Regions from separate parts of the Sporosarcina sp. P7 genome, predicted to be linked through region 1. Evidence: riboswitches for the same ligand, from Rfam matches in the RefSeq annotation. Region 1 holds a riboswitch; each other region holds the start of a gene.
What was found. Region 1 has a riboswitch for thiamine pyrophosphate ahead of CSV60_RS13880 (ABC transporter ATP-binding protein). Riboswitches for the same ligand answer to the same signal wherever they lie in the genome.
Positions count from the first base shown of each region.

Region 2: another riboswitch for thiamine pyrophosphate. It lies ahead of CSV60_RS04825 (thiamine phosphate synthase); the one in region 1 lies ahead of CSV60_RS13880 (ABC transporter ATP-binding protein).
Region 3: another riboswitch for thiamine pyrophosphate. It lies ahead of CSV60_RS07770 (ECF transporter S component); the one in region 1 lies ahead of CSV60_RS13880 (ABC transporter ATP-binding protein).
Region 4: another riboswitch for thiamine pyrophosphate. It lies ahead of tenA (thiaminase II); the one in region 1 lies ahead of CSV60_RS13880 (ABC transporter ATP-binding protein).

Region 1 is NZ_PDZF01000017.1:3,770-11,890, forward strand. Features, by position in the region: gene CSV60_RS13870 (YhgE/Pip family protein) at 1-2,509, opposite strand, end outside; gene CSV60_RS13875 (TetR/AcrR family transcriptional regulator) at 2,549-3,118, opposite strand; TPP riboswitch at 3,279-3,376, shown strand; gene CSV60_RS13880 (ABC transporter ATP-binding protein) at 3,461-4,231, shown strand; gene CSV60_RS13885 (ABC transporter permease) at 4,228-4,980, shown strand; gene CSV60_RS13890 (ABC transporter substrate-binding protein) at 4,977-6,017, shown strand; gene CSV60_RS13895 (S8 family peptidase) at 6,085-7,599, opposite strand; gene CSV60_RS13900 (YARHG domain-containing protein) at 7,886-8,121, shown strand, end outside.
Region 2 is NZ_PDZF01000003.1:113,976-122,096, reverse strand. Features, by position in the region: gene CSV60_RS04845 (phosphoribosylaminoimidazolesuccinocarboxamide synthase) at 301-981, opposite strand; gene CSV60_RS04840 (heavy-metal-associated domain-containing protein) at 1,147-1,368, shown strand; gene CSV60_RS04835 (heavy metal translocating P-type ATPase) at 1,384-3,285, shown strand; gene CSV60_RS04830 (Crp/Fnr family transcriptional regulator) at 3,263-3,952, shown strand; TPP riboswitch at 4,010-4,118, shown strand; gene CSV60_RS04825 (thiamine phosphate synthase) at 4,189-4,788, shown strand; gene thiS (sulfur carrier protein ThiS) at 4,775-4,978, shown strand; gene CSV60_RS04815 (thiazole synthase) at 4,975-5,748, shown strand; gene CSV60_RS04810 (ThiF family adenylyltransferase) at 5,745-6,761, shown strand; gene CSV60_RS04805 (ABC transporter ATP-binding protein) at 7,017-7,715, opposite strand; gene CSV60_RS04800 (ABC transporter permease) at 7,719-8,121, opposite strand, start outside.
Region 3 is NZ_PDZF01000006.1:80,413-88,533, forward strand. Features, by position in the region: gene CSV60_RS07740 (DUF2935 domain-containing protein) at 1-61, shown strand, start outside; gene CSV60_RS07745 (universal stress protein) at 241-654, opposite strand; gene CSV60_RS07750 (SulP family inorganic anion transporter) at 668-2,077, opposite strand; gene CSV60_RS07755 (methyl-accepting chemotaxis protein) at 2,619-4,304, shown strand; gene CSV60_RS07760 (YitT family protein) at 4,817-5,689, opposite strand; gene CSV60_RS07765 (exonuclease domain-containing protein) at 5,918-6,490, opposite strand; TPP riboswitch at 6,678-6,789, shown strand; gene CSV60_RS07770 (ECF transporter S component) at 6,871-7,440, shown strand; gene CSV60_RS07775 (ABC transporter ATP-binding protein) at 7,462-8,121, shown strand, end outside.
Region 4 is NZ_PDZF01000001.1:213,464-221,584, forward strand. Features, by position in the region: gene CSV60_RS01145 (Mrp/NBP35 family ATP-binding protein) at 1-679, opposite strand, end outside; gene CSV60_RS01150 (N-acetylmuramoyl-L-alanine amidase) at 756-1,469, opposite strand; gene CSV60_RS01155 (rhodanese-like domain-containing protein) at 1,861-2,163, opposite strand; gene CSV60_RS01160 (hypothetical protein) at 2,242-2,925, opposite strand; gene hpaB (4-hydroxyphenylacetate 3-monooxygenase, oxygenase component) at 2,988-4,427, shown strand; gene CSV60_RS01170 (nitric oxide synthase oxygenase) at 4,510-5,271, shown strand; gene CSV60_RS01175 (DUF3889 domain-containing protein) at 5,315-5,698, opposite strand; gene tenA (thiaminase II) at 5,747-6,442, opposite strand; TPP riboswitch at 6,533-6,634, opposite strand; gene CSV60_RS01185 (YheE family protein) at 6,799-7,236, opposite strand; gene CSV60_RS01190 (urease accessory protein UreD) at 7,858-8,121, opposite strand, start outside.

The DNA of each region.
Region 1 (8,121 bases):
TCAACAACGCACCGACCCACAATGAAAGTGTCGTGTAAAACGGGCTCATGGCTGAACCGTAGTTTGGAATCGGATATAACGCATGTTCATTCAAGACGACCGGTTCAGCCAGAAACTTACTGACGCCTGTTGGATCCGTTGAAAGAATATCTAATAACCTATCTAAGTCTCCGTTTTCTTCTAACTTACGAATCTTTTCTGCCATCGTTTCAATGGTTTCACGTGCTTCTGGGAAGAGTTGTTGCGCTTTCGCCAAATCTGTTTTCCCAAGCGCCACGCCTTCCTCTGCTTTTTCAAGCGCAGTGCGCAGTCGTGGAATCCGTCCATTTACTTCATCCAGTACATCGGACACATCATACAATGCATTCGTTGCATCACGGATCGCGGATTTATACTTTCTTGTCAAATCACTATTGACGAAATCGATAGCTTCTCCAACCGAACGATCCAATTCTCCAGATACACGATCGACTTCAGCTAAATGCTTTTTGCCATTCGCTTTCGATTCATTGATTCGACCCACTAAACCGTCAACGGATGAATGGGCAGATGACAGGCTGTCTTGAACCGTTTTGATTCGTTCGATTTCATTGGACAGTTTATCCGAATTAATGAATTTCTCAAGATCCGTTAATCCATTTTGGATGGAGCCAATTGCCGAAAGTCCATTATCGATTCGGCCGACCATCGTTTGAAGTACACCGATCGTCACCTTCGGATCTTCCGCTGTTTCTAGCAATCCTGCAAGCTTCTCATCAATTTCTGTCTTCGAGGCTTGAAGTTCATTGAACCGATCGCGTAGTCCTTCGTCGAAAGTTTGTAGTTGTGCCATAGCATCTTGAATTGCATTTTGGCTATTCGTATTGAATTGATTGCGTGCATCGACAATCTTCTGCTGGCTTGCCTGTAGCTGTCCGTTTAGTTGATTCAACAACTCGAGGCTCGGTTTCTCCCCTTTAGTAATAGCGGCTTGCACTTTATCAATGGCCTGTTTGGTCGACGATAATTGATCCCGTAATGCGATGAATTTTTGTTGCAAACCGACAAGTTTGTCATTGCCTGTCACTTTACTTGCCGCTTCTAAAACAGAAATGACGGTATCCATTTTACCAATCTGACTTTCTATCGCAGTGGACATAGTGTCGAGTTGCTCCTGGTATTTACTGAAGTCAATGGATTCACGCTTACCGATTAAGCTTTGAACGACTTTCTGCGCATTGCTGTTTACTTCAGTCGCGCGATCTAATACGCTCGTCATATTTACGGAAAGCTCATTCAACTGCTTCATTAGCTTTTGAGTTTGCGGTGATAATACATTTTCGTAATTGCCTTTAATTTTTTCCATATCTTCAGCGAGTTTGTCAGACAGCGCTTGTGTTTGCGTAATTAAATCAGTCGCCGGATTGGTGCCATTCTGCAAAGTGGAAATGATCGTTTCCAAATTCTTTTTCAGACGGTTTAAATCTGTGACGCTATCATTCAAAGTACTTTGCAAATCTTTAATATTCGTAGAGTCTTTAAGATTCTGGTCTTGTTTTTTCAAATAATCGTAAATATCATCTAAACGCGCATTCGTATCTTCCAACTTGCCTTGCTTATCACGTAGCGAATCGACAAGACGATCGACATCTTCCCCTTTGCCTGACAGCTCGCTCGTCAAATTAGGTACTTTGCGAAATGCCGTCTGTGCACTCTCCAGGTTAGACGTAATGACGCGCAACGTGTGATCCACAGCCTTTTCATTCTCTTGCAACTTATTGATCAAGCGTGCGTTCAACTTTTTCGCATTGGCATGCACGGCATCGACATCGTCCAGTACGACATCTACGCGGTCGATAGATGAATCGGCAAAATCCAAGCCTTTATCTACCATCTGTAATTTTGAATAAATTTCAGGAATGTCATATTCCAATTGATAAATTACATCTCGTAGTTTTTCGATATTCACTCGATTTCCTTCAAGTTCTACTCCGAGATGATTGAATACCTTGAGGACTGCTTCATTCGCTTGTTCGACGAATGTTTTGTCGATATTTTCTACAATAGCAGACGCACCTTTGCCCGCTACTTTCGGAGAAATCGCATTGATTTTTTCATTAATATAATAATCCAATGATGGCTTTTTCATATCATCGGTTACGATACTGCTTAAATTCTCTGAGAAGTCTTCCGGAATGATGATCGCAGCATAGTAATCACCGTGTTTCACGCCTTTTAACGCTTCATCTTTCGTTACAAACTGCCAGCCAAGATCGTCGTTCTTAGTCAGCGAGACGAGGACTTCATCCCCGACATTGAATTCCTTATCCTCGATTTTCGCACCTACGTCTTCACTGACGATCGCGACTTCTACGCCTTTCGTATTGGAGTAGGGATCCCACGAGGCGAGGATGTTCATCCAAGCATAAAGGGAAGGTAGAAACGCAATGGCCGCAATGACAATGAGCGCAGCTTTATTCTTGAAGATATTCCGGAGATCCCGTCTGACTATGAACCGAATTTTATTCATCTAGTATAAACCCTCACTCTATATTCCGTCATGCGCACGTCATACTAACAAACTGGAGAAAATTGTATGGTTCAACACGTCCGTGATTTGCTTCTCCGTCAGCTGGTCATCGTGCGTTTTCGACCAATCGTTAACTAGTGCTACATATGATTTGAATAAAAGATATGCAATTAACTCGCTATCACATGGCTTCAATTCACCTTTTGCGATACCGCGATCAATCTTTCCAGCAATGAAATTCACTATTTCCTTCTCAATAGTAGTTAACACATCTCCTACAGCAGGTGTGCGCAACTCTTTCTCTTCTTCTATCAGTTTAATGAATAACTGATGCGTCTCGCGAAATTTCAGCAACTGCATAATACGCGCATGGGCATTCTCTTGAAAAGACGCTCCTTCTATCGCTGTCCGTTCAGAAATATCTTTCATTTCTTCAACCATTTTCCACACAATCGAATGAAATAATTCCTCTTTGTTTGAGAAAAACGTATAGATTGTACCCTTCCCTACATTCGCAATCTTCGCTACCTGATCCATCGTCGTCGCTTTATAGCCAAACATCGAAAATGATTTTTCAGCCGCCAATATGATTTCTTCTCTGCGATCCATGATGACACTCCCTTTAAAAGTGACCGAAATACCATTCCGGTCTGTTAGTCATTATATTACATAGATGACCAATTAAATGCAAGAGGTTTGCGGATTGTTACTAGAATAATTACTAAATTGAAGTTGACTACTTTACTAGACTATGTAACGATAAGAGTTGGATAAACACTAGGGGTGCTTTTGCTGAGAAAGGCGTTCGCCTTAACCCTTGAACCTGCACTAGATAATGCTAGCGGAGGGAAGTGGACATATGACGGATTTTGTCCGTACTATGCAACCGCTTCGCACAGAGAAGTGGTTTTTTTGTGTGAATTTTTTGAAGAAATGAGAAGTGGTAAGAATATGGTGAATAAAGTTTTAGAGTTTATGAATGTCTCTTTTCATTATCAAGCAACGAAAGCTTCGAAACCAACTGTTATTTTCGATCAAGTTAACTGGCACGTTAAAGAAGGCGAATTCGTTAGCATCATTGGACCAAGCGGGTATGGTAAAAGCACGTTATTCCGACTCATCACCGGCCTTGAGAACCCTGACAGTGGGAAGATTTCATTGAACGGAGAAGTGGCAACGAAGCGGTTAGGCAAAGTCGGCTATATGCCGCAGCAAGACTTACTCATGCCATGGCGAACGATTCTAGAAAATGTTCAATTACCAGTAGAACTTCAAGGACATAAACCTTCTTCCGATGAAATCATCCAGTTACTCGCTGACTTCGGACTAGTTGGAGAAGAAAACGCCTACCCTGGAAACTTATCCGGTGGGATGCGACAACGTGTTTCCTTTTTGCGAACGATCCTGACTGGCTCAAATATTTTATTATTGGACGAGCCATTCAGCGCACTCGATGCGATCACGCGGCTGACGATGCAAGAGTGGTTGATCGATCAATGGCAGAAACTCGATAAAACCATTGTCTTCATCACACATGATATCGACGAAGCCTTATTTCTATCCGATCGCATCTTTGTACTTGCTGAAAAGCCGGTGCAGACAATTCGCGAAGTCGTCGTGCCTCTCAGCCGACCACGCACGACGCGGGACTTGGCACGACCCGAACTGATGGAACTGAAAGAGCAACTGATTAGCGAGCTTCGTTCGGAGGCGCGGCTATGAAGAAGATGACTTCGTATAGTTGGTCGATACTTTTCGTCGCAATCGTACTTAGCGTATGGGAAATCGCAGCACGTCTTTACGACAAAAGCTTCCTCTTCCCGTCCCCTTCAGCAATTCTGATCAGATTATGGGAGCTGAAAACGGAGCTGTTTATCCACCACTTACCTCCGACTGCTTTAACTATTTTGATCGGCTTATCGATTTCGATCATCATCGGATCCACACTGGCGATTGCGATGTATAGTAAGAAGCCAATTGAGCAAGCGTTTTACCCAATTCTCATCGCGTCGCAAACGATTCCTGTCATTGCGCTCGCACCGATTTTTGTCTTATGGTTCGGCTACAGCATTTGGAGTAAAGTCGCGGTCACCGTCCTCATTACATTTTTCCCGATAACCGTCAGCGTGTTCGACGGCTTACGCTCGTCGGATAAAAACTTACGCGAATTAATGCGGACAATGGGCGCATCTTCAAAAGATATCTTCTATAAATTAGACCTACCTTCCGCTTTGCCATCTTTCTTCTCCGGGCTCAAAGTGGCGGTTACACTTAGCGTAATCGGTGCGGCAATTGGAGAATGGCTAGGCGCTCAGGCAGGACTCGGGTATTTTAGCAGAAGAATGATGACGCAATTTGACAGTGCTGCCGTATTTGCACCGATTGTCTTGCTTTCTGCAGTAGGCATAATCTTCTTTCTACTCGTCGTCGTATTAGAAAAACACTTTTTACACTGGAGGAATCATCAATGAAAAAACATCTGTTTCTTAGCATCACGTTTCTTCTATTACTGCTAGCTGGATGTACGAATGATGCGCCCACTACAGAACAAAAAGAGACACCTAGCAATGAAATGAAAAAAGTTAGTATCATGCTCGACTGGTATCCGAATGCCGTACATAGTTATCTATATGTAGCGCAGGAAAAAGGCTATTTCAATGAAGAAAACGTGGAGGTAGACATTCAATTTCCTGCCAATCCGACCGATCCAATGAACTTAACTGCAGCTGGAAAAGTGACACTTGGACTGTATTACCAACCCGATGTCATTTTAGCGCAAGCAAATGAAGATATTCCGGTTAAAGCGATTGCCTCCATCGTGCGTGAGCCGCTTAATTACACCGTCATGCTGGAAGAAAGCTCGATTCAATCACCAAAAGATCTTGAAGGCAAAACAATTGGCTATCCTGGAATTCCACTGAACGAATCGTTGATTAAAACGATGGTGACGAATGACGGTGGCGATTATGACAAAGTGAATATGATCGACGTCGGATTTGAACTAGAATCGTCACTCGTTTCAAAACGCGTCGATGCCGTGACAGGAACATTCATTAACCACGAAGTGCCTGTCATGGACTCCAAAGGATTCAAAACACGCTACTTTAATCCAGTAGACTATGGTGTGCCGAATTATAGTGAAATCGTGTTATTGACGAGTGATGATACATGGAATAAAGAACAAGAGGCCATTCAAGCTTTCTGGCGAGCAGCACAAAAAGGCTATGAATTTATGGTAGAACAGCCAGAAGAAGCCCTCGACCTCTTGCTGAACAACCAAGATCAAGCAAACTTCCCGTTAGACAAAGCAATCGAAACGGAAAGCTTACAAATTCTATTGCCTAAGATGGATACAAAGGGTGAAGCATTTGGCGCGCTGGATGAAACATCGTGGGAAGATGTGCGGGACTGGCTCCATGAAATGGAAATGATCAAGACGAAACCTGAAGTGGACGATATGATCTTAGATATCAGTACGGGGGAAATGTTTTCTAAAATTACGAAATAAACTACTCAAAAGGCTATTGCGAGAGTCTCCATGACTGATCGCAATAGCCTTTTTCGATTGTATGTGATTAGTCAGGATATACGGTAAACTTCACAGCAAAGGACTTCTTCATTGCAATCCCATTTTTATTCTGCAACCCTTGATCCACCCGTAAATAATGAACTCCTGGCTGCCATTCTTTAGTTGGGGTAATGAATAATTGAGCATTATTTTTAGGATTCACTTGCGCTGTAAAACTCTCGATACGTTCTGTACTGTCTGGCGTACGGGTAATAAAAATATGTGAAGCCTGCTCTTTTCCAAGTGGCAATTCGCTTGTAAATTTGATTGTGAATACTTTATTCGGTAGTACCTCCAATTCTGGAAAATCACCGGTAAATTCATTAGGTGGAGCAGGTGTAGTGACAGCAGGCAGCGCGTTACTAAGTCGTTCTATATTGACTAAACCTGCACCGAAATAAATATCTTTACCTGGTGCCCCTAAGTCAGTCGCTGTCATTACAAGTAGCCGACTAATCTCAGCAGGCGTTGCTTCAGGTTTCAAAGACCTCACTAAAGCCGCGGCACCTGCTACCATAGGTCCTGAAAAAGAGGTTCCACTGACTGATAGATAGCTATTATTGATTGAAGTGGTATAGATTGCTGCGCCCGGAGCAACTAAGCTAACGTGAGAGTTATAGTTTGAAAAGGAAGCGCGCTGATTATCTCTTTCCGTTGCCCCAACTGAAATGACAGATGGATAAGACGCGGGAAACATGATGGCATTCCCCTTCGTTGCATCGTTTCCTGCTGACGCAACGACCGTGATACCCGATTCCACTGCACGCTGAATCGCCTTTTCCTCAAATTGGGAATATTGACTACCCCCGTAACTCATGTTAATCACATCGACTTGCTTTAGGATGGCATAATCAATTGCCTTGATACTATCCGAAACTTTACTAAGACCGTCCAGGTGCGAGATTTTCAACGGCAATACGTTGGTGTCATATCCTCCCGCAATTCCCACTCCCCCTAGATTATTCCCAGCCCTAGAGGCAATCACTCCCGCGATAGCCGTTCCATGACCGTTGACGTCTTGAACATTCGAATTATCTGCGTAGAAATTATAACCGCCTGGCTGAATTCGACCCTGTAAGTCTTCATGATACAAATCAATGCCAGAATCAATGACGGCGACGACAGTCTTTTTCTTTTGCTCTTGCACCCGAGACCACATCAACTGCGGCTTCACTTGTGGAATCCACCACTGCTTCACAAGAATAGGATCGTTGAATTGGACATGCGAATAACGTGCATGATTCGTTTCAACATGCAAGACGTTTGGATCTTCGAGAAGTTGTTCTTTCATCAACAGCATCTCAGCTGAATCTGTAAAACTCCATAACTCCACATCGTCCGTGATTGTTTCACGACTTTCTACACCGGGCAAGTTTCCGTCTACCGAAAATGCCTGGCGAGTTTCTTCATACTCCACCAATAACTCATGTGAAACGGCTTCTGCATTGACTGTCCCTTGAAATCCAAGTACCGCCAGCAAACCAATACATACCATCAAAAATATACGATGCTGTCCTTTCATTCGCGCCTCTTTTCTTCCCTGTCACACTTTAGCAATATGGGAATCTTTTAAACCATTATAACTTACCATTTACCATCTTCATACATCCTATACGTTATATAGGACTATTTTATATGACGAATCTTGAATAATCCACTTTCCTGCATATTCAGTGCCCCACTTCCTTTACGCCACAACCCTCCTTACATCTAGAATAATCCCGTCAGTCATAGTATAATCTTGACTACATTGGTATCTATACTCGCATTCAAAAGATAGAACCATAGCATGAAGTAGGAGAATTCACATGAAAAAATGTCCGATATGTAATGAACTGAATAGAAACCAGCAAGAGTACTGTACAAACTGCAAAACGTTTCTCGTATCACGCAATTTGAATAAAAAACGGTCGTTACTGAAAATCCCATTGTATCCGATTGTATTACTAGTTATTGTGCTAGTCGCGATTTCGAGCTATTACGCTATGGAAACGAAATACGGTCGAAAGGCAACAACAGAGCACTTCATTTCAGCGCTGATCGA
Region 2 (8,121 bases), on a different contig from region 1:
AGCTTTTGTTCATGGAAACAGCAGATATATTAAAGATTCGCTGATATGAAAGACACTTTCATTATCTAGAATTCACTATCATACGCATTCATCCAACCAACGTTCACACACTGGTGAAGAAGCAAACTAGGTGTCACCTCTGACACTGGTTGCTATTATAGGGAACCATGAAAACGTTGTCAACAGTAAATATATCATTTTATTTATTTGATTAAAAAGTAAAGTCCCGCTAAGTCAGTCAGCGTATAGCTTGAGAGAACATATAAAAAACCGGAAACATTTTTCGTTTCCGGTTGAGTTTTATGAAAATAATATCTTTTCTAATTCCATTGGTTCAATATATGTATCGCCTCGATAAACGCGCATATTGCCTCCTGAAATTTCATCGATCAACATGATGTTTCGCTGTGGATCACGACCGAATTCCAATTTGATATCATATAGTTCTAAACCTTTTTCCGCCATCTCTGATCGCACTACTTCAGAAATCTGCTGGGTTAATTCTTTCAGTACTGCATATTCTTCATGCGTCAAAATGTGAAGTTGTGCCAAAGCATCTTCTGAAATGGGTGGATCTTGACGTTCATCATCTTTTAGTGTCACTTCCACGAAAGCATCGAGTACTTGTCCTTCTTCAGCATATGCACCGAATCTGCGTAAGAAACTTCCGACCGCACGGTATCGACAAATCACTTCTAATCCTTTACCAAAGACCGTAGCAGGCTTCACCGTCATCGTCACTTCATCCAGATCGGCATCGATGTAATGCGTCGGTACGTTTTGCTCCTCCAATTTCTCGAAAAAGTATTTCGTCATGCGAAGTCCAGACTTCCCAGCACCCTCAATCGTCAGTCCTACTGTGTTGGCACCTGGATCAAATACACCATCTTCCCCTGTTACATCATCCTTGAATTTTAATAGCACGTGGCCATCTTCCAAGCGGTAGACGTCTTTCGTTTTACCAGAATAGGTTAATTTCATCCGTACGATTCTCCTCTATTCATAAATGTGTACTACTTATTCAGTATAAAGCACTTTGACGAGAAGAAAAAGTATTGTTTGACAAAAGTTGATGGGCGTCAAGGTCATTTTCACAAAATATTCTTATACTTAAGTTAACAAATACACAAGAAGAGGATGAGATCAATGAAAAAAGTCGTATTTTTAATGGAACCATTCAGTTGCCCGTCATGTATCAAGAAAATTGAAGGCGCTCTATCCCGAGCTAAAGGCGTACAGCAAGTAAAAGTATTATTCCACTCAAGTAAAGTTCGGGTCGAGTTTGATGAATCTATCGTAGAAGCCAATGAATTGCAGGAGTTGATTGTAAAACTCGGATATCCAGTTCTCAATCAAAAAGTCTCATAAAGAGGAGGTATTCAAATGAATGCAAAACAAACCGTGCGCATCACTTCCCTATCCGCGATTTTACTTGGTGTAGCTATCATCTTGCACTTCGCGGGCTTTCATGATGCGCGTCAGATTACATTAATCGCGGCCACTTTAATCGCGGGTACTCCGATTGCCATAAAAGCTTGGAAAGCTATTCGCATGAAAGCTTTCAGTATTGAACTTCTCGTGACAATTGCGGTAATCGGTGCGCTATTTATTGGTGAGTATGTAGAATCCGCTGCAGTTACGTTCTTATTTTTATTCGGAGCGCTACTTGAAATTCGTACAATGGAGAAAACTCGCTCGTCCCTCAAGGCCCTTATTGATCTGGCACCACTAGAAGCAAGTGTCTTTCGGGATGGTAAAATCATGACAATCGCTGTTGATGAGGTAGTAGTCGGTGACCGGGTAATCGTTCGCTCAGGAGAACAAGTGCCAGTTGACGGACCGATTGTTACAGGCAATGCTTCTATAAATGAAGCAGCCATCACGGGAGAATCTGTACCGGCAGCCAAATCGCTAGACGACCAGGTGTTCAGTGGTACATTAGTAGACAACGGATATATCGAAATAATGGCAGAACGCGTAGGTGACGATACAGCATTTGCTCGTATTATCGAGCTAGTCGAAGAAGCACAGGAAGCCAAGTCGAAAACGCAAAAATTCCTTGAACGATTCGCCAACATCTATACACCTTCCATTGTCGTCTTATCGATGATCGTCTATCTGTTCACACGCAACATCGAAATGACATTAACCTTCCTCGTCATCGCTTGCCCTGGCGCTCTTGTCATTTCCGCTCCCGTTTCTATCGTAGCGGGAATCGGTAATGGTGCCCGACATGGTGTGCTCATTAAAGGTGGCGACGTGATGGAACAATTGGCGAAAATCGACACAGTCGTCTTTGACAAAACAGGCACATTGACCAAAGGACGTCCAGAGGTAACTGATATCCATAGTTGGGGTATCGAAAAAGAAGAGCTACTGCGCCTCACTGCAGAAGTTGAACTATTGTCCGAACACCATCTCGGTCAAACGATTGTCCGCGAAGCAAAGAAGCGCTTGATTGGCTTGACACATCAAGCACGTGACGCAAACGTTATGAAAGGCAACGGCATTCTTGCTGAAGTAGACGGCAAGCAACTCGCAGCCGGCAACCGAAAACTGATGGCCTCGCAAGGTATACCTATTTCTAGTGACGTGGAAGCTTATGCATCTAAGCGGGAAAAGGCAGGTAATACGGCCGTGTTCGTCAGCATTCATGGAAAGATCGCAGGTATTATTTCCATAGCGGATCAAATCCGTCCGGAAGCACAGGCTGCTTTGGCCAAATTACGAAGAAGCGGTATCAAACAAATGATTATGCTAACTGGCGACAATGTCCACACTGCCCGTCTCGTCGGTCAACAACTTGGTCTTGATAGTGTCCACGCGGAGCTTTTACCTGAAGATAAAGTCGCCGCTGTTCAAAAGCTGAAAAAACGAGGACATCGTGTAGCCATGGCCGGTGACGGGATCAACGATGCGCCTGCGATCGCCACGGCGGACATTGGGCTTGCCATGGGCAAAGGCGGAACAGACATTTCCATGGAAACAGCTGATATCGTCTTGATGGCGGACCGGCTTGATCAATTCGCCCATGCCTATGCATTATCGAAAGCGACTGTCCATAACATGAAACAAAACACATTCTTTGCGGTAGGCACAGTCTTCCTCCTGTTGGCCGGTGTACTGTTAGGTAAAGTGTTCCTAGCATCCGGAATGCTCATTCATGAAGTAAGTGTACTTCTGGTTATATTGAACGCCATTCGATTAATACGCTATACTAGTGACAAACCAGCCAATCGAAATATAAGCGAGGTGAAAGTGAATGAGTCAACAGCCCCACAATAATACGACGGATCAAAATATGTGTGTATCGCTCGTTCCGCTGTTCAATCATTTGGAAAATGAACAGATGAAACACGTGGTAGGACTCGCGCGAAACACTTCGCATCCACGTGGAAAAATTATTTACAATGAAGGCGACTGCTCCGAAGGTTTATATATTTTGCATAAAGGACGAATCAAAGTATACCGCCTTTCAGAAAACGGCAAAGAGCAACTCGTACGAATTTTAGAACCGGGAGATTTCACGGGTGAGCTGTCGTTATTCAACGCCAAACCTCATGACGCCTACGCAGAAACACTTGAACCCGTGGAATTATGTATTATTCAACGTGATCAAATGCAACAACTTCTACAAAAGCATCCTGCGATCTCATTAAAGATGTTAGAGGAGTTCTCCTCTCGCCTCGCTCGAACAGAACAACGAGCGGCGCGGATCGGTATGGAAGCAGCAGAAACGCGTATCGCCATGTATCTAGCTGACTTATCTGAAGAACAACAACAATTGAAAGTCGAATTGCCGATGAGTCGCAAAGACCTCGCCTCCCACCTCGGGACGACACCTGAAACGATTAGTCGAAAACTTAGCGCATTCGAGGAGTCCGGCTGGATTCGCCAGTCCAGCATGAAAACGGTGGATATTCTCGATTTGGATGCTTTATTACTATTATAAAAGAAACTCTTTTCATTCTACTTCATACATGATACGCTAGTTCTGAAAACTTAATATTTTGACCATTAGGGGAATCCTTCACAAGGACTGAGAAAAGAGTGTGGCTCTGAAACCCTTATTACCTGAACAGATTAGCATCTGCGGAGGGAAGTGGCGAGTCGTTCCGTATATATTTCTGTCGACACATCCACCACTTTCCGATTCGGGAAGTGGTTTTTTCTATTGGAGGGGAATGAATGAAGTTACTTGGCGTGACCGACGACTGTCTTTCGATTGATGAACTGACTCTCCACTTGCAGCAGACTGCACATTTTCTAGATGCTATTATTTTGCGGGAGAAGTCCAAGACAGACGAACAACTGACAGATTTGATTACGCGTCTTGCGAATAGTGGATTTCCACTCGAAAAGCTCATTATACATGCCAGACCAGACGTAGCAAGCAGGCTGAATCTCACGAAAGTACAGCTGACTAGCTATGGCATGTCTTTACAGGATGCACATCGGAAATTTCCCAAGCTACAATTCGGGTGCTCGATTCATTCAGTTAAAGAAGCAAAGGAAGCGATGGCAGAAGGAGCAGATTGGCTCTTGTACGGGCATGTTTTCGAGACGAAGTCAAAGCCCGGCCTACCAGCGCGCGGCACGGAAGAATTATTTTCTATCGCAAAGTATAGTTCGATTCCCGTGTATGCAATCGGTGGAATTCAGCCGCATCACTTGCCTGATTTACAGCGAAACAGCGTAGCAGGCGTGGCTGTATTATCCCCTATGCGTTCACTAAAAATCTTACAAAGTTATAGAATAGGAGGCGTGTCTAATAATGAAAAAGATTGATCTGAACGGGAAATCCTATTCGGTCGTTCCGGAAGTAGCAACGATTCAACAGCTACTTGAGCACTTGGGATTGGGTGATCGTATTTTAATTGTGGAGAAAAACAAAGAGGTTTTGCAAAAAGATCACTATGACGCACCGATTATGGATCGGGACCAAATTGAAATTATACATTTTGTAGGAGGCGGATGAAGATGTTAAAAATTGCAGATAAAGAATTCTCTTCGCGGTTATTACTAGGTACAGGGAAATATCCTTCATTTGAAATACAAAAGCAGGCAGTTGCAGTATCAGAAGCAGAAATCCTTACGTTCGCAGTACGACGCATGGATATTTTTGAAGCGTCACAGCCCAATTTTCTAGAGCAATTGGATTTAACTCGCTATACATTACTTCCAAATACTGCAGGTGCAAGTACAGCAGAAGAAGCCGTACATATCGCACGTCTCGCAAAAGCATCAGGACTTTGTGACATGGTGAAAGTTGAAATTATTGGATGCAGCCGTTCATTGCTTCCTGACCCAGTAGAGACATTACGCGCTACTGAAATGCTGCTAGAGGAAGGCTTTATTGTATTGCCTTATACGTCAGACGATGTAGTGCTCGCAAGAAGACTATGCGAATTAGGTGTTCATGCCATCATGCCGGGCGCTGCGCCAATCGGTTCAGGCAGAGGCATTCTAAACCCGCTGAATCTGTCATTGATCATTGAGCAATCGAGTGTCCCCGTCATCATTGACGCCGGTGTCGGCTCTCCAAAAGACGCGGCATTCGCGATGGAACTCGGAGCAGACGGTGTATTGCTGAATACAGCAGTATCGGAAGCGGCTAATCCCGTCATGATGGCAGAAGCAATGAAACTCGCGATTGAAGCAGGACGTCTCGGTTATAAGGCAGGACGTATGCCAGTCCGCGATTACGGCGTAGCAAGCAGTCCAACTGAAGGGCTTGTGACGAATTGACCGGAAAATATTCTCGGCAAGAGCTATTTGCACCTATCGGACCAGTTGGACAACAGCGTATCCGCGAGGCAAAAGTTTTCGTCTTAGGAGCGGGTGCACTCGGTTCTTCCGGAGCGGAAATGCTTGTCCGTGCAGGGGTCGGCGAACTAACGATTGTCGATCGTGATATTTTGGAGTGGAGCAATCTTCATAGACAGCAATTATATACAGAGCAAGATGTCATCGATCAATTGCCGAAAGCGATCACTGCGGAAAGCCGATTGCGCGCAATCAATAGCGATGTGAAAGTTCGTGGAATTGTGGCGGATGTGACACCTGAAAATGTTCTCGACCTATTCGAAGGACATCAGTTCATTCTCGACGGCACAGATAATATCGAAACACGATTATTAGCAAACGACGCAGCGTTACAACTGGGCATTCCCTTCTTCATGGGTGCTTGCGTCGGTAGCTACGGGCTGACGTTTCCTATTGGCGTAAAAGAAGGCTCGCCCTGCTTGCACTGTCTACTCGAAGCGTTACCACCACAGTCTTTAACATGCGATACAGTCGGCGTCATCTCACCAATCGTCGTTACAACGGCTGCCCGTCAAACCGCCGAATTGCTGAAGTGTATAACGGGCGCACCGATGGAACCGCGCCTGGAATCCGTCGATTTATGGACAGGCGAACGTGCTGCAATGGATGTGCACAGTATGAAGAAATCTAGTTGTCCAAGTTGCTCAGACTCCCCTGTCTATCCTTATCTGACTGCTAATGAAGTCATTCGGACTGCTGTGCTGTGCGGACGTGACACCGTGCAACTGTCATGGCCGAAGCACCGACAAGTGGAACTGATACCATTTGCCGAATCCATTCGCGGTATTGTCTCTAATTTAAAGCAAAATCCTTATTTGGTTTCTTGTGAATATAACGCTCATCGACTCGTGTTATTCCGTGATGGGCGGATGTTGGTTCATGGAACGAAGGATATCATGGTTGCACGGAAGATTGTCGCCGGTTTATTGGGATGATGCTTGGTGCTTAGAGCGCTCGCACGTGGGCTATGAGCGATGAACACGGTCGATAGAGCGCTTAACGCGTGGCATAGAGCGCTCGCGCCTAGACTATGAGCGGATAACACGTCGCATTGAGCGCTTAACCCCTGTATAGAGCGCTCCGCCCAATTTTATGAGCATACCCAATAAATCCTCCAATAAAAAAACGCTTCGAAAAGCTGTAAAACAGCCTTCCGAAGCGTTTATTTCATTATTTATTAAGCATTCCGCTCATTCCGTCGAATCCAAAGCCATCTCAGCCGAACTCTCCAACTTCAACACACCATCCGTCATCTTGTACACCTTATCCACGTATTGAATCAACCGTATATCATGCGTCACGACAATGGTCGCTGTCTGATTCGACTTCGTTTCATTACGCAACAACTCCATCACCTCAAACGCCCGATCCGAATCGAGCGAAGCGGTAGGCTCATCCGCCAAAAGAATCGCCGGCTTGCTGAACAACGCTTTAGCAATCGCCACACGCTGCCGTTCACCGCCAGACAAATCAGAAGGATAGTTCTTATGCAACTTGGTAATACCTAAATCCTCGTATAACTTGCGTTGCTCGTCTTTGGTCATATTGTCTTTCTTCACTTTATTTAGCAATTCAAGCTGCTCGTCAACAGTTAGGAACGGTACGAGGTTAGAAGCCTGCAATATAAAACCGATTTCCTGCAAACGGATTTTTGAACGTTGCTTTTCATTTAGCTGCGATAATTCCTTACCGTTAATGATAACTTGACCTTCGCTTGGCGTTTGCAGAGCACCAGCCACCGTCAGGAATGTACTTTTACCTGAACCTGACGGACCGATAATCGCGACCAATTCTCCACGTTCGACTAAGAAGTTGGTCTCCTTCATCGCTTCAACGAGCGTATTGCCTTCACCGAACGTCTTTTTTGCATTTCGTAGTTCCAGTACCATCGTTTACCCTCCTATCGCTTCGAGCGGATCAATTCGGATAATCGTCCAAACCGAAATGACTGCTCCGAGAATTGCCACTACTATTAAGATCAATCCATAAATTATCATGGTAGGTATATCAAACATAATAGGAACTGCATTTGGCAGGAAGCTTCCCGCAAGCAACGTCAGTCCAAATGCCAGGACAACCCCGATCAACGCAAGAATGAATGTCTGTGCGACAACGGATCTAGCCAAATAGGCGCTGGAAATTCCCTGCGCTTTCATCAGACCGAACATGCTGATTTTCTGTACGGTCAATACGTATAAGAAAATGGCAACGATTGCCGCTGAAATGACAAACAGGAAGTAAATCATATACACTAACGTCAAATTCTGCTCTGTATAACCCGGCAGATTCTCGATA
Region 3 (8,121 bases), on a different contig from region 1:
ACATATTGCGAGAGAAGCCCACCATCTGTGGAAAAATCTCGAAGATCAGGTTGTAAACTAATTTCCAGGAAAATATTTCACGATGTGAGCAAGTGAACACACACTCAAGAATAATAGAAGTGATAGTTCCAATTAACAAGCTTTCATTTTGTGATTGAAGAATAGGTAGTACGAGTACGTAGTCTCCGATCAGTGCAAAAAAGAGATTGTCACGCTATATCAGCGTAGACAATCTCTTTTTTATTTCACTATGGTCACAGGACACTCAACGTGCTTCATCACCTTATGACTGACGCTACCTAACACCATTTCCTGTAATGAATTTAAACCACGACTGCCGATAACTAGTTTGTCGATTTTTTTTAGATTTACATAATTTATAATTTCCTGGCTTGGATTCCCTTTAAGCATGATCACTTTCGCATCCACAGCCGCCTCTTTTGCCATGGCTAAAATCGGTTGCATCTTTTGTTCTCGTTTCAGTGATAGACTTTCAGGGCTTTGTGATAACAGCCTTTCATCCTTTGCCTTGCTAAAATCCTGTACATAGATAATCTCTAACGTAACTTTAGGTAAATATTCCGCTAGCATAATCGCATGTTTTGCGGCACGCATCGCATTTTCAGACCCATCAATCGCTACAGCAATTTTCATATCGTTCACTCCCTCACAATAATTTTTCATATAATTGTTCACTTGAAGAATTTAGTCCACGAATCGTGACTGCTGTCCCTTTACTTTCAAGCTTTGATACCACTTTTAAAATGGCACCCACTGCAGATTCATCCCACAGCTGACTATTTTCAAAATCAATAACAATTTGCTTTTCATGTATCTCATCAAATGCCTGGATAAACTTCGTCGTAGAAGCAAAAAATAATGGACCTTGTATTTTATAGATACCCTCTTTATTCGTTACCGAGACACGCGATATCTTCGCAACGAAGAATAATGCACTTAGAACAACCCCGATCACTACACCAATTGCCAAGTTATGCGTGTATAAAATAATCACCACTGTTATCAGCATAACAATAGATTCTGATCGTGGTGCAGTTCGAAGAAATTTAAACGATCCCCAGTTGAAAGTCGTAGCCGCCACCATAACCATGACGCCTGCAAGAACAGGCATCGGAATTTTGACGACCAAATCCCCTAATACCATAATCAAAAACAGTAAAAATGCTCCAGCAGTCAATGTAGATAATCGACCTCTACCACCCGATTTGACGTTTATGACGGATTGCCCTATCAACGCGCAGCCTGCCATTCCACCAAAGAATCCAGTGATGAAGTTAGCAATACCCTGTCCGCGTGCTTCACGGTTTTTATTGCTCGGTGTGCCTGTCATGTCATCCAGCACTTGCGAAGTCAGCAACGACTCTAGTAACCCGACAATCGACAGTGCCAATGAATACGGTAAAATAATTTTCAGGGTCTCAAAGTTCAATGGAATATTAGGGAAAAAGAATGTTGGCAATGAACTCGGCATCGCCCCCAAATCTCCGATCGATTGTAATCTAACTCCACTGAACAGCGCAATGGCTGTCATAACCACAATCGCAATCAGCGGAGCCGGTATCAATGTAAAGAAACGCGGTACTGCATATACTAAAATCAATGTAGCGATCGCAAATACATACGTCATCATACCCGAACCAATCAAATATGGTAGCTGTGTAATAAAAATCATAATTCCTAGCGCATTTACAAATCCTAACATCACGGAGTTCGGTATGAAGCGCATTAAATTTGCGACGCCTAGTGAGCCTAAAATCAATTGAATAATACCCGTTAAAATAGTGGCTGCCAGTACGTATTCGAGACCATGATCGGCCATTAAACTGACAAGTACTAATGCCATGGCACCCGTAGCAGCCGATATCAATCCAGGTCTGCCTCCGACAAACGCAGTAATAATGGCAATAGTAAATGATGCATATAGCGCGACACGCGGATCAACCCCAACGATAAACGCAAAAGCCAATGCTTCCGGAATGAGCGCTAGTCCTACGACTATACCTGCCAATATATCGGCGCGCACATTACCAAACCATTGCTGCTGGAAAGTTTGCATATTGTTCCCCTCTCGTCATAAATAAGTTCATACTATCTTAAAAGACAAACAGCATATCATTTCTAGTCCCATAATAGAATCATTTTAGGAAACAATCTGGATACATAGGGTATAGATATATTCGTCCGATTGTAGGTGAACAGCCAACTAATCAAACAATACACCTCCTAACACTATATACGATATCAAAGAAGAAACTGGTATCAGTAAGTCAACATTTTATCACTATTTAGATAATCAATCCTCAGCAACCACAAATAGTAACTGACTATTTGTGTCTATCGCAATGGATCCAAAATAGCCATCCTTATCTATTCCAACAAATTATAGACCGTGTTATTAGATTAATTTAATGCTCATTTCATCTAATGTACCGTCTTCTACGTTAAAGATGAATAATTGATTTTAACCTCTTTATATTGTAAGAAACTAGACCTATATGTTATTTAGTGTAAGTAATAGACTTTTAACCTATTTTCATAGATTTAAACTTCATCAGGATGTATAATGAAATAAAAACAGACAGGAGTTAGGATTTCGGATGATTAGATTCAATAGTATTAAGTCAAAACTACTAACAGGCTTCTCTATTGTGCTTTTATTAATAGTTTTACTAGGTATGTTTATTTTCTCTACCCTCCACGCAAATAATGAAGCAACGAAAAACATTCTAGAAAAAGAGTTGCCTCTATTAATTGCAGACGAGCAGTTGGCACTTGGTATGGCGAATCGAATCGCCTCCTCCAGGGGATATATTATGACAGGAGAATTAAGCTACAAAGAGATATTTGATACATATACAGAAGATGGTGTAAAGCATCAAACCACTGTTAGTGATCTGGAAAATTCGAAGGAAATACAGGATTTGATTCAAAGAACCGTCGAATGGCGGGAGTACATCACAGAAAATGTTTTCGCGGAATATGAACGTGGTAACAAAGAGTTGGCTGAACGTAATTTGTTGGCCTCGAATGATGAGGCACGCAGCTTAATGCACTCATACGAAAAAGCAGCTGAGGATCGTGAAGTCATCATTATTGATATTGAAAAGAATTTGCTTGCAAGTGGCAAAAATACATTGATTTTGGTTACAAGTGTAATAACCTTAGTTATTCTTTTGAGCATGGTAGTTGCTGTCATTACCGCCAATTCTATTTCCAAGCCTCTTCACGTGGTAATGGAACGAATGAAACGTATCGCTACCGGGAATTTAAGCAGTCCGCCTTTAGAAACAAATTTGCGAGATGAAATTGGACAACTGTTCGCATCTACGAATGAGATGAGTAATAATACGCACAAACTATTGGATGAGATACATACTGTGGCTCAAACGGTTTCATCACAAAGTGAAGAACTGACTCAATCTGCTGGAGAAATAAAAATAGGTACTGCTCAGATCGCTACTACAATGGAAGATTTGGCTTACGGCACTGAATCCCAAGCCACTAACGCAAGTAGTTTGTCGACTTCAATGGAAGTCTTCGTCTCCAAAGTAATGGATGCCAATGAAAACGGAGTCCATATTCAGCAGTCATCAAATGAAGTGCTGAACATGACGAGTACTGGGAGCAAAGTGATGGATTCTTCATTGGAACAGATGAAGATTATCGATCAAATCGTCCATAATGCAGTGACAAACGTAGAAGGATTAGACAAGCATACACAACAAATTTCCCAACTTGTTTTGGTTATACAAGGAATTGCAGCACAAACTAATTTGTTAGCGTTAAATGCAGCGATTGAAGCAGCTCGAGCTGGTGAACACGGTAAAGGATTTGCTGTGGTGGCCGATGAAGTACGGACCCTGGCAGAACAATCTTCCGCGTCCGTTACCAATATCACTGAAATCGTCAATCGGATTCAAACTGAGTCCACTATGGTTACCAATTCATTACAAGAAGGATATAAGCAAGTGGAGGAAGGGACAATCCAAATAAAACGTACTAATGAAACATTTGATAATATAAGTGACGCCGTAACGGATATGGTCAATCGGATCCAAAGTATCTCGAACGACCTTCAAGATATTTCGGAAAGCAGTCAGGAAATGAGTGGGTCCATCGAAGAGATTGCAGCGATTACTGAAGAGTCTGCTGCAGGTGTGGAGCAAACTTCAGCATCTTCACAACAAGCAAGTAGCGCAATAGAAGAAATAGCAAGTAACTCCGACGATTTAGCCCGATTGGCTGAAGAACTCAATGCGCTTGTACGAAAATTTACTTTATGATTGAAAAAGCGTCTGCTACTATGCAGACGCTTTTACGTGATTCGTTTTATTTTTTAGAGGGTGAGAAATAAATATCCCTTCTGCAACCTCTCCCGACAATTTCAATCCACACTCCCTATACGGGGAGCGACCGCAATATATAAACAAAAAACTTAATCCAAGTCTATATATTGTCTATTCCATTATAACTTACTACTCTAAAAAGTTAAACGAAATTTAATTCAGCAGTTTTCCATAAATTAAATGCGCGAACCTATCTGGATTTTTATGTTCCCTTAATAGAAGAATAAACATCAAGATCACTGCGTTAGTGAAGGACTAATAATAATACTTCCACATGCGGGATTAGTCTCCAAGATACTTTTCCCTTTAAAACAGATGAGTGAGTGATTGTTTGTTATTTTCTTTTTGCGGAGTTGTAATATTCTAATCCCTACACTCTTTTATCAAAGCTAGACTTACTTACTGTACAATTATATTCTACAGACAAATATATTTTCAATTACACCCACTTAACGTAGTTGACTCCCGCCAAAATTCCCCCGCTTAATTTCTGCAACTTCATATACCGCCACAAATGCATTTTTGTCTACGTCACGAATGATTTCTTTCATTTTACTATCTTCCAAATGATAAATATTACAAGTGATTTCTATGAATTCCTTATTCGTGAAACTCCCTTGCACCACTTGATAAGTAGCACTTCGACCTAAACGTTCATGAATCTCTTCTATCATCAATTCAGGTTGATCCGTTACAATCTTAAATGTTTTGGAACCACTAAATCCAATTTCCATGATAGATATGACTTTCGATGCGATGAAATAAGCAATTGCTGACATAATCGCACCAGTCAGCCCAAAGACAGTTGAAACGACGATAAAGACAAAAACATTTAGGAATAAGATTAGATCACTTGTCCCAAATGGGAGTTTTCTTGAAAGCAATACTGCGAGCATATCAATACCGTCAAGTGCTCCACCATTACGCAAAGCTATTCCGATTCCGACTCCAATAATGATACCGCCAACGACAGTTATCAATAATGTATCATCTTGAACAATGATGGGAATATGATGCATTAAACTTGTACTGGCGCTTAAGGATACGATGCCCACGACAGAAAGTGCTGCAAAGCGCCTACCTACCTGTTTGTAACCAAGGAAGATAAACGGTATATTTAAAATCGCAATTAATACACCTAACGGAAGTCCAAAAACTTTAGAACCCACAATACTTAGTCCTGTAACCCCACCATCCGATACATTGTTTGGAATAAGGACTGACTCAAGTCCATACGCTGTAATCACTGCACCCATCATGACGAAAAAGGCTTGCAATAGAAGACGTAACTTCTTATGTGACTTCTTTGTAATTACTTTCATCTTCTCATTCCTTTCAGTTATTTAGTAAGTCACATACTTCTATTTACCATACCCTTTTATCTAGATAAACTATTCCATGGACAGTAGATTTTTGTATTTTTTTGTATCAATGACATGACGCGCAACTAAATATAGTAGTAGCATAGAAACCACATGGCCGCAGTAACCCAAGAGTCGTATCGAAAAGGAAAAGACCAGTCATCCCATGATGACTGGTCTTTCTAGTAGTTAAAATCTTGATTTTGCTGGTTTCTTCATTGGGGCTTTATTCATCAAATACGAGATGAATGTATCATCCGCCAAGTTGGGATTGGATGAGTTCAGCAACACAGCTAGATTCTTCGCATCATCGAGCGCTCTATGGGCGTTATGCACTTGAATTCGGTGCGCTCTCAGCAATTGTTGTAGTTTGCCGTTTTCAAATCCATAATTTTTCCATTTGATTTGTCTAACGGAGCAATACCAGTCCATGTCGAGCGTTTCAGGTAATAGTCGACTAACGAAGCCCCTATCAAATGATGCGTTATGTGCTACTATACCGTCTGCTTGATCTAGTATTTTTAGTATTCTATCCATATCAAGCGACTTCCCTCTGACCATCTGATCGGTAATGCCAGTGAGCTGGGTAATGATCGGGGAGATAGAATAGAACGGTTCTTGAAACTCGCAATACTCATCTGCCACTCGAACAATACGATTATCTTCATACTCTCCCAGCATAACCCCTAACTCGATTACTTCACTCGTCTCGGCACGCATGCCTGTTGTCTCCACGTCAATAAATGCTATATGTTTTGTCATGTGAAAACTCCTTTTACACTCTATTTGCATGATATCGAGAATATAATTATGAACAGTTTGATCCTTTTAGTATATCAGGATTTCAATACAATATGTTCCACTTGAACTGTCAGCATTTAATTGAACGTCTAGTAATTTCATAAGTTGCCACACAATTCAACGTGCTGTATACTAGAATTGCTTACATGATTGTCCGTCCGGGTGCTTGAGAGAATCAGGCTGAGATAGCAGATGAATCCTCTGCTGACCGTTAATCTGATCTGGGTAATGCCAGCGTAGAGAGCGTGATCGATGGAATTATACAGGAATCTCTTTCCTTCCTCGGCCGTCTGCTCTTCAGACGGCTTTTTTGTATAAAAAATAACGAGGAGTGGAAGAGTTTGAAAAAGTTAAAGTTTACCGATTTATTGATCACCATCATGATCGGCGTTGTATTTGGCGTGCTCATGAAGTTTTGGGATGATTTATACACTGTCGTCAAACCGATCATGCCTGTTGCACGTCAACTGCTTTACGGTATGTGGTTCATGGTGGGACCGTTTGCCTTCCTATTATTACGAAAGCCCGGTACTGCATTCATCGCAAGTATTGCAGGGGCTTCCTTGTCTTCATTTGCCGGCCATGGTATTGAAGTATTGATGTATGGATTCGCACAAGGACTTGCTGCTGAATTATTGTTCGCTGCATTCCGTTATCGACGCTATTCTATTTTAATTGCAGGGTTAGCAGGAGTCGCGTCATGTCTTGCAAGTTTCGGACTTGATTTGATTTATGGTTACGCAGCACTCGAAACATGGGCACTCATTGTGAAATACGGATTACGTGCAATCAGCGCATTCATCTTCACAGGTATTTTCGCTGTGTTTATTGTAAAAGCGCTAGAAGCAACAGGTGTGACATCGCTAATTCGCCCCGTCGATAAGAAAGAATATACGATGCTTGATCAGTAAAAGCGGAGGTATGATCCAACTATGAATAACATCAGCGTTACCGATTTACGACTGAAGTTTCCTGGAGAAGATGCTTTGGTCTTTAAGGACCTCTCCTTTTCTGTTCAGTCCGGTGAAAAAGTTCTCATGCTCGGTCCTAGCGGTTGTGGGAAATCCACTTTACTTCAAGTACTGAGTGGCATTATCCCGAACTCTATCGAACTGCCAATGAAAGCAACAAGCATTCAGTTACCAGACTCGTGGGGGTTCGTTTTCCAAGACCCAGATACACAGTTCTGTATGACCTACGTCGATGAAGAACTCGCATTCGTTTTAGAGAATCTTCAGGTGCCACGTGAAGAAATGGCACCTCTTATTGAGGAGGTGTTGAAGCGTGTAGACTTGCACTTGATAGATGCCCACACGCCCATCAATGAAATGTCTCAAGGTATGAAACAACGGTTGGCATTGGCTTCTGTTTTATTATTGGAACCGGACGTGCTATTTCTGGACGAACCTTCCGCATTACTGGATCCGGAAGGCACGCAACAGATTTGGACTTCTATTAAAGAAGCAACCGCTGATAAAACTGTGATCATCGTGGAGCATAAAATCGATTTGATTGCTGACTGGGTAGATCGTGTTGTGTTGTTTAATGATCATGGTGTCATACTAGCAGACGGTTCACCTGCAGATATTTTT
Region 4 (8,121 bases), on a different contig from region 1:
CTGTCCCTGGTGGTAAGTCGAGCAACAAGTAATCCAACTCGCCCCAGTCCACATCACGGAAGAATTGATCCAACACTTTTCCAAGCATAGGTCCACGCCATACAACTGGTGCGTTATCTTCAACAAAGAAACCCATCGAAATCACTTTTACGCCAAAACGTTCCACTGGCATGATACGATCTTCTCGAACTTCAGGCATAGCTGTAATCCCCATCATATCCGGAACACTGAATCCATAAATATCTGCATCGATCAAACCAACTTTTTTGCCACGTCTGGCCAAGGCTACTGCTAAGTTGACGGAGACAGTAGATTTCCCAACGCCGCCTTTACCAGATGCAATCGAAATAAATTCAATATTGGATACAGGGGATAAGATATCTTGTGCTTCCGCTTCCGTAACTGTACCACGGAATTGCTCTAATACTTCCTTAGGCAACTCTTCAAATCGTATGCCTACAGAGTCTGCTCCTGCATCTTTCAACACTTCAACTATTTTTGATTGTAGCGTCAATTGCTCTCCGGTATTCACTTTCGCAATCGCGACTTTAACACTGACGTGTTCTTTCTCAGGTTTAATGGTTACACCCACAATACCATTCGTTTCTGCCAATGTTTTATGTAAAAACGGATCTTCCAATGCGCCAATCAGTTCACGGACTTGTTGTTCATTAATCACATGTAACACTCCTTACTGAATTCATTCACTCCTTTTTAGTATATCATATTCCCTATTCACCCAACCGTCATATGCATTATTGCTCTTCAGCAAGTTGATATTTTACAATTCCATCTACAATCGCCGCTGCTATTTTTTTCTGATACGATTTATTTGCCAACAATTTTCTTTCTTCCGGATTGGATAGGAAGCCTGTTTCTACTAATACAGCTGGAACCGGTACTTTTTTCAACAAGTAGACTCCTGTGATTTTCATCGCTTCCCGTTCGGTATTTTTCAACTGATCACGCAGTTCAAATTGGATGGAAGTCGCTAGTTGCTTACCATCAGGATGGCCGCCCGGATGATAAAATACTTGCGCCCCTCTCCAACGTTCTTCTGGAATTGCGTTAACGTGTACGCTGATAAACATGTCCGGCTTTGATTCTACTGCCATGCTTTCACGTAGTTTCAAGTCTGCAAACTTTCTGCTTCTCAACGAAGTGAACGTCTCGGAGGGTGCATGTTCTGCAACTGCATCGCCGCTTTTCTCCCTAGTCATTTCAACAGTTGCTCCTTTTTTCTTCAATAGTTTACTTACTTCATGAGAAATGTTTAACGTAATATCTTTTTCAATGAGTTCACCTGCCGAAGCACCTCCGTCTTCCCCACCATGTCCAGGATCAATGAGAATGCTTACCCCACCGAGTTCTGAGGGCAGAAAAAAGCCACGATCGGATGCTTTGACGCCGTATAACACTCCACCTAATGAGAAAATGATTAGCATCACTGCCACAAGCCACTTTTTCATACAGACACCGCCTTTTTCTTTCACTATACGCTTGGTCTTTTCAGGTTATGTCTATCTAGTACATGACGGGAAGTTTAGAGTTGATAATTAATTGGATTAAGCTAAGCTACAGATTGGTATCTGCGAGGGCAAAGGCATCGTTACACTAAGCTTAGGAAGATTCACAGGACTTCAATCCGCTCTAGCTGATACCCACTTTCCTTATACTTCTTTCCCTACATTAGAACTGTGAGATCTGTTAGCGAATGACGTTTTTTTGGAAATACAAGCAAAGCGATAAGCGTGTGTATACCATGGAGTTAGCAAACACTACTCCGTACAGACGAAAGTGCGCACAAAAAAGCTGTCGTAAGAAGTTTTTCACTTCTTACGACAGCTTTGGATTCGTATATTATTTTGTTTGACCTTCCCACGCTAGCATGCCGCCTACCATGTTTGTTACATCAAAGCCTTCGTCAGCCATAAGCTCTTGCGCACGACCGCTTCTGCCGCCTGAACGGCATACGAGAATGTAAGGTATTTCAGCATTCAAGTCATGCATTTCGACTGGCAGATTACCGAGGGCGATGTGTTCTGCGCCTGGAATCATACCTTCCGCTACCTCGTCATCCTCGCGTACATCGATGATATTCAATTCTTTACCACTTTCTAGTTGCTCTTGTACTTCTTTTGCAGTTAATTCTTTTAAAGTCATGAATGATATCCTCCCAAGTGTTTAATGTACCCTTATTCTATCTTGCTAGGTTGAGCATTGTCTATTTAAATGAACTAATTAGTATTGCTGTAATTCTTTCGTAGTATGTCCACGGTTTTCCCATAATCTAGTCGTATCCGCTACTGCGACAATCGCAGGGATATAGCGCTCGGATTCTTTAATAGTCAGCTCCAGACGGGATATAAATGAGGACAGTTCCATCATGAAGTCACCGCCACTTACTTGCAAATTATATACTAATTCTGAGACTTCTGCGTCTACATCCAATTGATCACCGAAATCCTCTTTTAACATATTTTTCACTAGTAATTGCTCGGGCGTTTCTTGTACATACTCCTCGTCAATGAAACACAATAATTCTTCTCTTCCAGGTATATAATACGGCTTTCTAGCTGCGTTTTGTCTTAGGTTGTCCTTCTCGGCTTCTTCGCTTGTCGCTTCAGCTACAAATTCGTTTGATTGAATATAGACGAAGCTCTCCTCTAGTTTCTCTTTCACTCGCTTAGTTTGCAATAATCTTTCCACTTCATCCAATGAAATCTTCTCTTCATTTTGATCATTGTAAATCTCCATTACTTTTTCAATAGGCACAATCCCATATAGATTTGTGCACGCCACAATATACTTCATTACCATTTCTTTATTCAACATACACACGCCTTTCGCTGATCTGGATACATTCCCTATGTACTCTTTCTGTATTATATCAAAACTATTACCTATTGTTCTGCCTGAGAACATTTTGATCATCCTTGAAGGTTTCATAATATACTATACCAACTAGAAAATTCAGGAGGAATGGTATGGGTGCTATAAATGGCAACGAGTTTGTGCGTAGAATAAATGAGCAGGACGCGGAGATTTGGCTAGATGGACAGCAATTAAAAGGACCTATTTCTAAACATCCAGCCTTTAGAGGGCTTATTGAAACAAAGGCTTCTCTGTATAATTTACAATTATCACCTGCACATAAGGCTCTCATGACATACGCCTCACCAGTCACAAACGAGCCAATTGGACTTTCTTACTTACAACCGAAAACTAAAATGGATTTGCAGAAACGAAGAGTTATGACAGAAGAATGGGCAAGACTTTCCTGTGGCTTACTTGGTAGAAGTCCAGATTACCTCAATACTGTGATTATGAGCTTTGCCTCTTCTTCCCCTCACTTGCTCGGCAAAGAAAACTGTTTTCCAGAACATATTCAAGCGCTGTATGAACGTGCGCGAGAAGAAGATCTATCTTTTACTCACACCTTTATTACACCGCAGGTCAACCGATCACAGAATGCCTTTAATACGTCAGATGAACCGATCTCCGCGAAGATTGTAGGCAAGACATCTGAAGGGCTCATCATTAAAGGAGCAAGGCTACTAGCCACACAGGGCGGCGTGACGGATGAAGTGTTGGTGTTCAGCACGCCTTCATTTCTTGGGGATCCTGATGAAGCTTTCGCCTTTTCCATTCCTTCCAGTACAGAAGGTTTACGTTTTCTTTGCAGGGAATCATTTGTAGGCGGGAATTCTACGTTTAATTACCCACTGAGTTCACGGTTTGAAGAGATGGATGCTATAGTTGTTTTCGATAATGTTCTCGTCCCGTGGAAGCGTGTATTCTTTCATCACAATAAGGAAGTAGCTTCAGAATTTTTCTCAATGAGTTCATTTCATCCATTTGCTACCCATCAAGTCATTACGAGACAGATCGTCAAGACGGAGTTCATATTAAATTTGGCAGAGCAACTCGTCCAAACGATTAATATAGCGGAATATCTCCACATTCAAGAGAAATTGTCTGAAATAATTATAGGGCTCGAAACGATGAAAGCCTTGCGAGATAAATCCGAAGCCGATGCATTACCCGATCAATGGGGTTATATGTGTCCAAGTGCGATACCACTTCAAATAGCTAGCAATATTTTCCCAAAAGTCTATCCGCGTTTTAGTGAAATCATTCAGCTAATTGGAGCGAGTGGGATGGTTGCGCTACCTACCGATAAGGATTTTCATTCGGCTATTCAACCTGATCTCACAAAGTACCTACAAGGTGCTACGAAAACCGCGTTAGAACGTGTACAACTATTTCGGTTGGCTTGGGATTTGACGATGAGTTCGTTCGGCACAAGACAAACGCAATATGAACGGTATTTCTTCGGTGATCCAGTTCGCTTATCAGGACATCTATACCGATCCTATCCAAAAGACGCAGGACAAGAAATGATACGCCGTTTACTCTCAGATTAAATGAAAAGTCAGTAATTTGCCGAAATTATGTCAGCTCATCGTATTTGCCAGATGCTACACCTTGTATATGGAGTTGACGATTATGGTGCTATCTGTAAATAGAATTGAGCTATTTCAAGAAGCAGTCCAGTTTATTCACAGTTGTTATGATGAACTAGGACTTTCACGAGAAGAACAAATCAACATTGGTGACTCTACATCCATTGAAATGACTAAGTTATGTGAAAGCCTTGGTTGGCAAGGAGCCAAAACACCTTTTGATGTACTACCGCTTGTCATTCAAGAGTATGGGAAATCTCCGCGGCTTTTTGAATTGCCAAAGTCGTTAGTAAAAGAGGTACCTATCAGTCATTCCGAAATCAAAGGAATTTCTGAGTTGCATACAAAATGGTATGCTGTTCCGATCATTTCCAATATGCGTCTTGATATCGGTGGAATTGAACATCCCATGGCACCATTTAACGGCTGGTATATGGGTACGGAAATTGGAGCGCGTAATCTTGCAGATGCGGACCGTTATAATATTTTGCCGTCTGTCGCCAAACGGATGGACCTTAACACGAAATCCAATCGATCTCTTTGGATAGACAAAGCACTTGTAGAGTTGAATATAGCCGTTCTACATTCCTACCAGCAAGAAGGCGTCACACTTGTTGATCATCATACCGCAGCTAAACAATTCAAATCGTTCGAAAAGAAAGAGCAAAGTGCAGGAAGAAAAGTGACAGGTAACTCGGTATGGCTCATTCCACCACTATCACCCGCCGCTACCCATGTCTATCACAAACGGTTTGCCAATGACATTATCACTCCCAATTTCTTTTATCAAAGAGATCCCGAATAAACCAACGCCCCTACACCATGTTATATGGTCTAGGGGCATTGGCTTATTGAACAGGTATTTCTTGAAAATCGATGCGAATAAATTTACCTGTTTCAGCTGAATAGGTGACAGTCACTATTACACCGAATTCCCGCTCTTCCTCTTTTAACCAAAGCTGAAATTTCTCCACGCCCGTAACTTTTTTTGAGTCGGTTGCGATATGCAAATAATCCTTGATATCTGCATGAGGATATTTGAGCATCGTTTGTTTGATCGCAAGCCTTGACCATTTGGCGTATGCCGGTACTTCCACTTTACTAAGTGCAGCAGCTGACTCATCACTAGTACCCGACCCACTTGTCAATAAAACTCCAAGTGCCAAACCTATTTTTGCAAAGATGGCGCACACCTCCTTTAGGAATAGCATGCGCTGTTTATATCCATTCAATTCTAAATGAAATACATCCAACTTAAATAGTCGGACGTTTCTTTTATATTAATTTGTAATCATCTGTCCTTCATGCATACCAGGCCACATTTGCTTCGTGTAGGCCATGTCCCAGAACATATACTCATATCGAGTCGTATTAAGGAAGATCTCCTCTAACCTCACTAATTCTGATTCAGGCTTGCCTTCTGCAGTTTCGTCCATTAATTCTAAGCACCAAGTAGCCAACTCGCCAAAGTCTTCCGATGAATACATGCGAATCCAGTCACCATACAATGGATGTTCCAGCGCACCAGGCAATTCCGAAAGCTCTTTGCCGATCTCCCAGTAGCTCCACGCACACGGCAATAATGCAGCGACAACTTCCGCTAGAGAGCCGTTTTGACTTACATGTAGCATATAGTGCGTGTACGCTAGGACAATTGGAGACGGCTGAGCATTCTCGAGCTCTTCCTCGGTAATGCCAAAGCGTGCTGCATATTGACGGTGAAGTTCCATTTCAGTGTGTAGTGTACCGTTAAGCAATGCAGCAAATTTACCCATCGTCTCTACATCCGTAGCCTTCATCGTGCCCACAGCAAACACTTTCGCGTAGTCAATTAAATACAAATAGTCTTGCACCATATAAAAACGAAACTTCTCCTGATCCAACAGACCATTTCCAATCTCTTGGACAAACGGGTGACTATGATTCTGTCTCCAAATCGGTAATGTCTTCTCTAATAAACGTTCTGTAAACTTCATGTATACTCTCCCCTTTTTCGTGATAAATGAAAAAGCCACTTCTTGACAAGAAGTGGCGGAGAGACATCACAGAGCACAGAAATAAGCTAAGTAACATCTACACCACTTCCTTACGCCGGTATGAACCGGATCAAGTTAAAGGGTTAAAGCATATGCTTCTCTCAGCTCCACAGAGCACCCCTAGCGGTAACAACTATTTCATTTGTATATTCATTGTAGTCTTAACTTGTCAGAAAGGTCAAACGAATTGAGATTGCACGTAGCCTACATACAACACAGTGATTGGCAGAAGACCTTATGTTTGTCTCACTCAATCGAATACGTTTATTCGGCAGATTTCACGAAGTGTCAATTTGTTATTCTAGATGTTCTTTTAGCTTTTTCTCAACATCTTCTTCTATTTTTTTTACGCGCTCTTCTTCTAGTTTACGTCGTGGTTTAGGATGATACCATTCAATTTTGCCATTAATGAATGTACCTTTAAATTCTTCGCCTTGAATCTTCAATTTAAATGACTGAAGTGGTCGAGTTTGACTTCCGCTATTCGATTGTTCGATCTCAATATCATCCGCTTCACTTCGAATCCCTTGCTCTGATAGAAGTTCCAAAACTTTATCCTCTATGGCAATTACTTCTTCTTCGCCAACATCATGTTTGGGATGTGGATTAAGCCATTGGATTTTACCGTCATGATAGTCACCTTTATACTTACGACCTTCTAAGATGAGCTTAAACTGAATTCGCTCGTACTGCCTGTCTTCAAAAACTTTTTCTGCTTCAAAGTCATCTACCACAGGGAACACCTCCAAAAATAGTATAAAGCCTCTTTTTATAAAATGGCTCATCTTACGTTATCCATAACTACTAATTCAAGCCTTCTAGCCTGAAGTTTAATTACCCATCATTCCTGCTCACGTAAAAATCCTTTAAAAAAATTTAAACTCTAATATAACTTAGCAATAGGTTGTTGTCAAATCCATTAATATTCTACTATGCTTTATATCATTCGAATATATGGTCCAAACACCGTAAGTCGTAGCGAACTTACTTCCCGTACACTCTATTACATCTTCACTCACTACCAGGCGGAAGATCAACTTCACACATGTGTAACAACTTTATTGCAGCCTTTAATAATTACCGTGAATGTTGAACCAATACACGCAAAGACTGCTATACATTCTATTGACTTGACGGACATGGTTAATCCTACGAATGACACACCACGTATGTATAATAATACCCTAATTTTTGTGTTTCAATCATTTGAACAGTGACAAAGTTGTTTGAACAAACTGCAGAATATATACGGAATAATTTAGCCTTCTTTATTACTTTCCATGCATATTAATTTCTGCAGTAATAGCATAACGGACAGAAAATGCCCAACAACTCATTGAATTGTCGGGCATTTTCTAGTACTTCCTTAAAAAACTTGGTTTCATTTGATCCCATTCTTCGCTAATTACGTGGTGGCAGACTGAAATAATTCGCTCTACGACTTGTGTATAGTTTGCCAAAATGCGTATAGTGAAGCCGGGAACGGCAAGCTTAGACAATCCGAATGCAAATTCTCCAGCCTCTTGTTGAAGAGTTTCATATAATCGATCCAATAGAGCATCATTCGTTTTTTCTCCAACGACAATTAAGGAACCCAAATGTGTGTATCCTTCCATAAA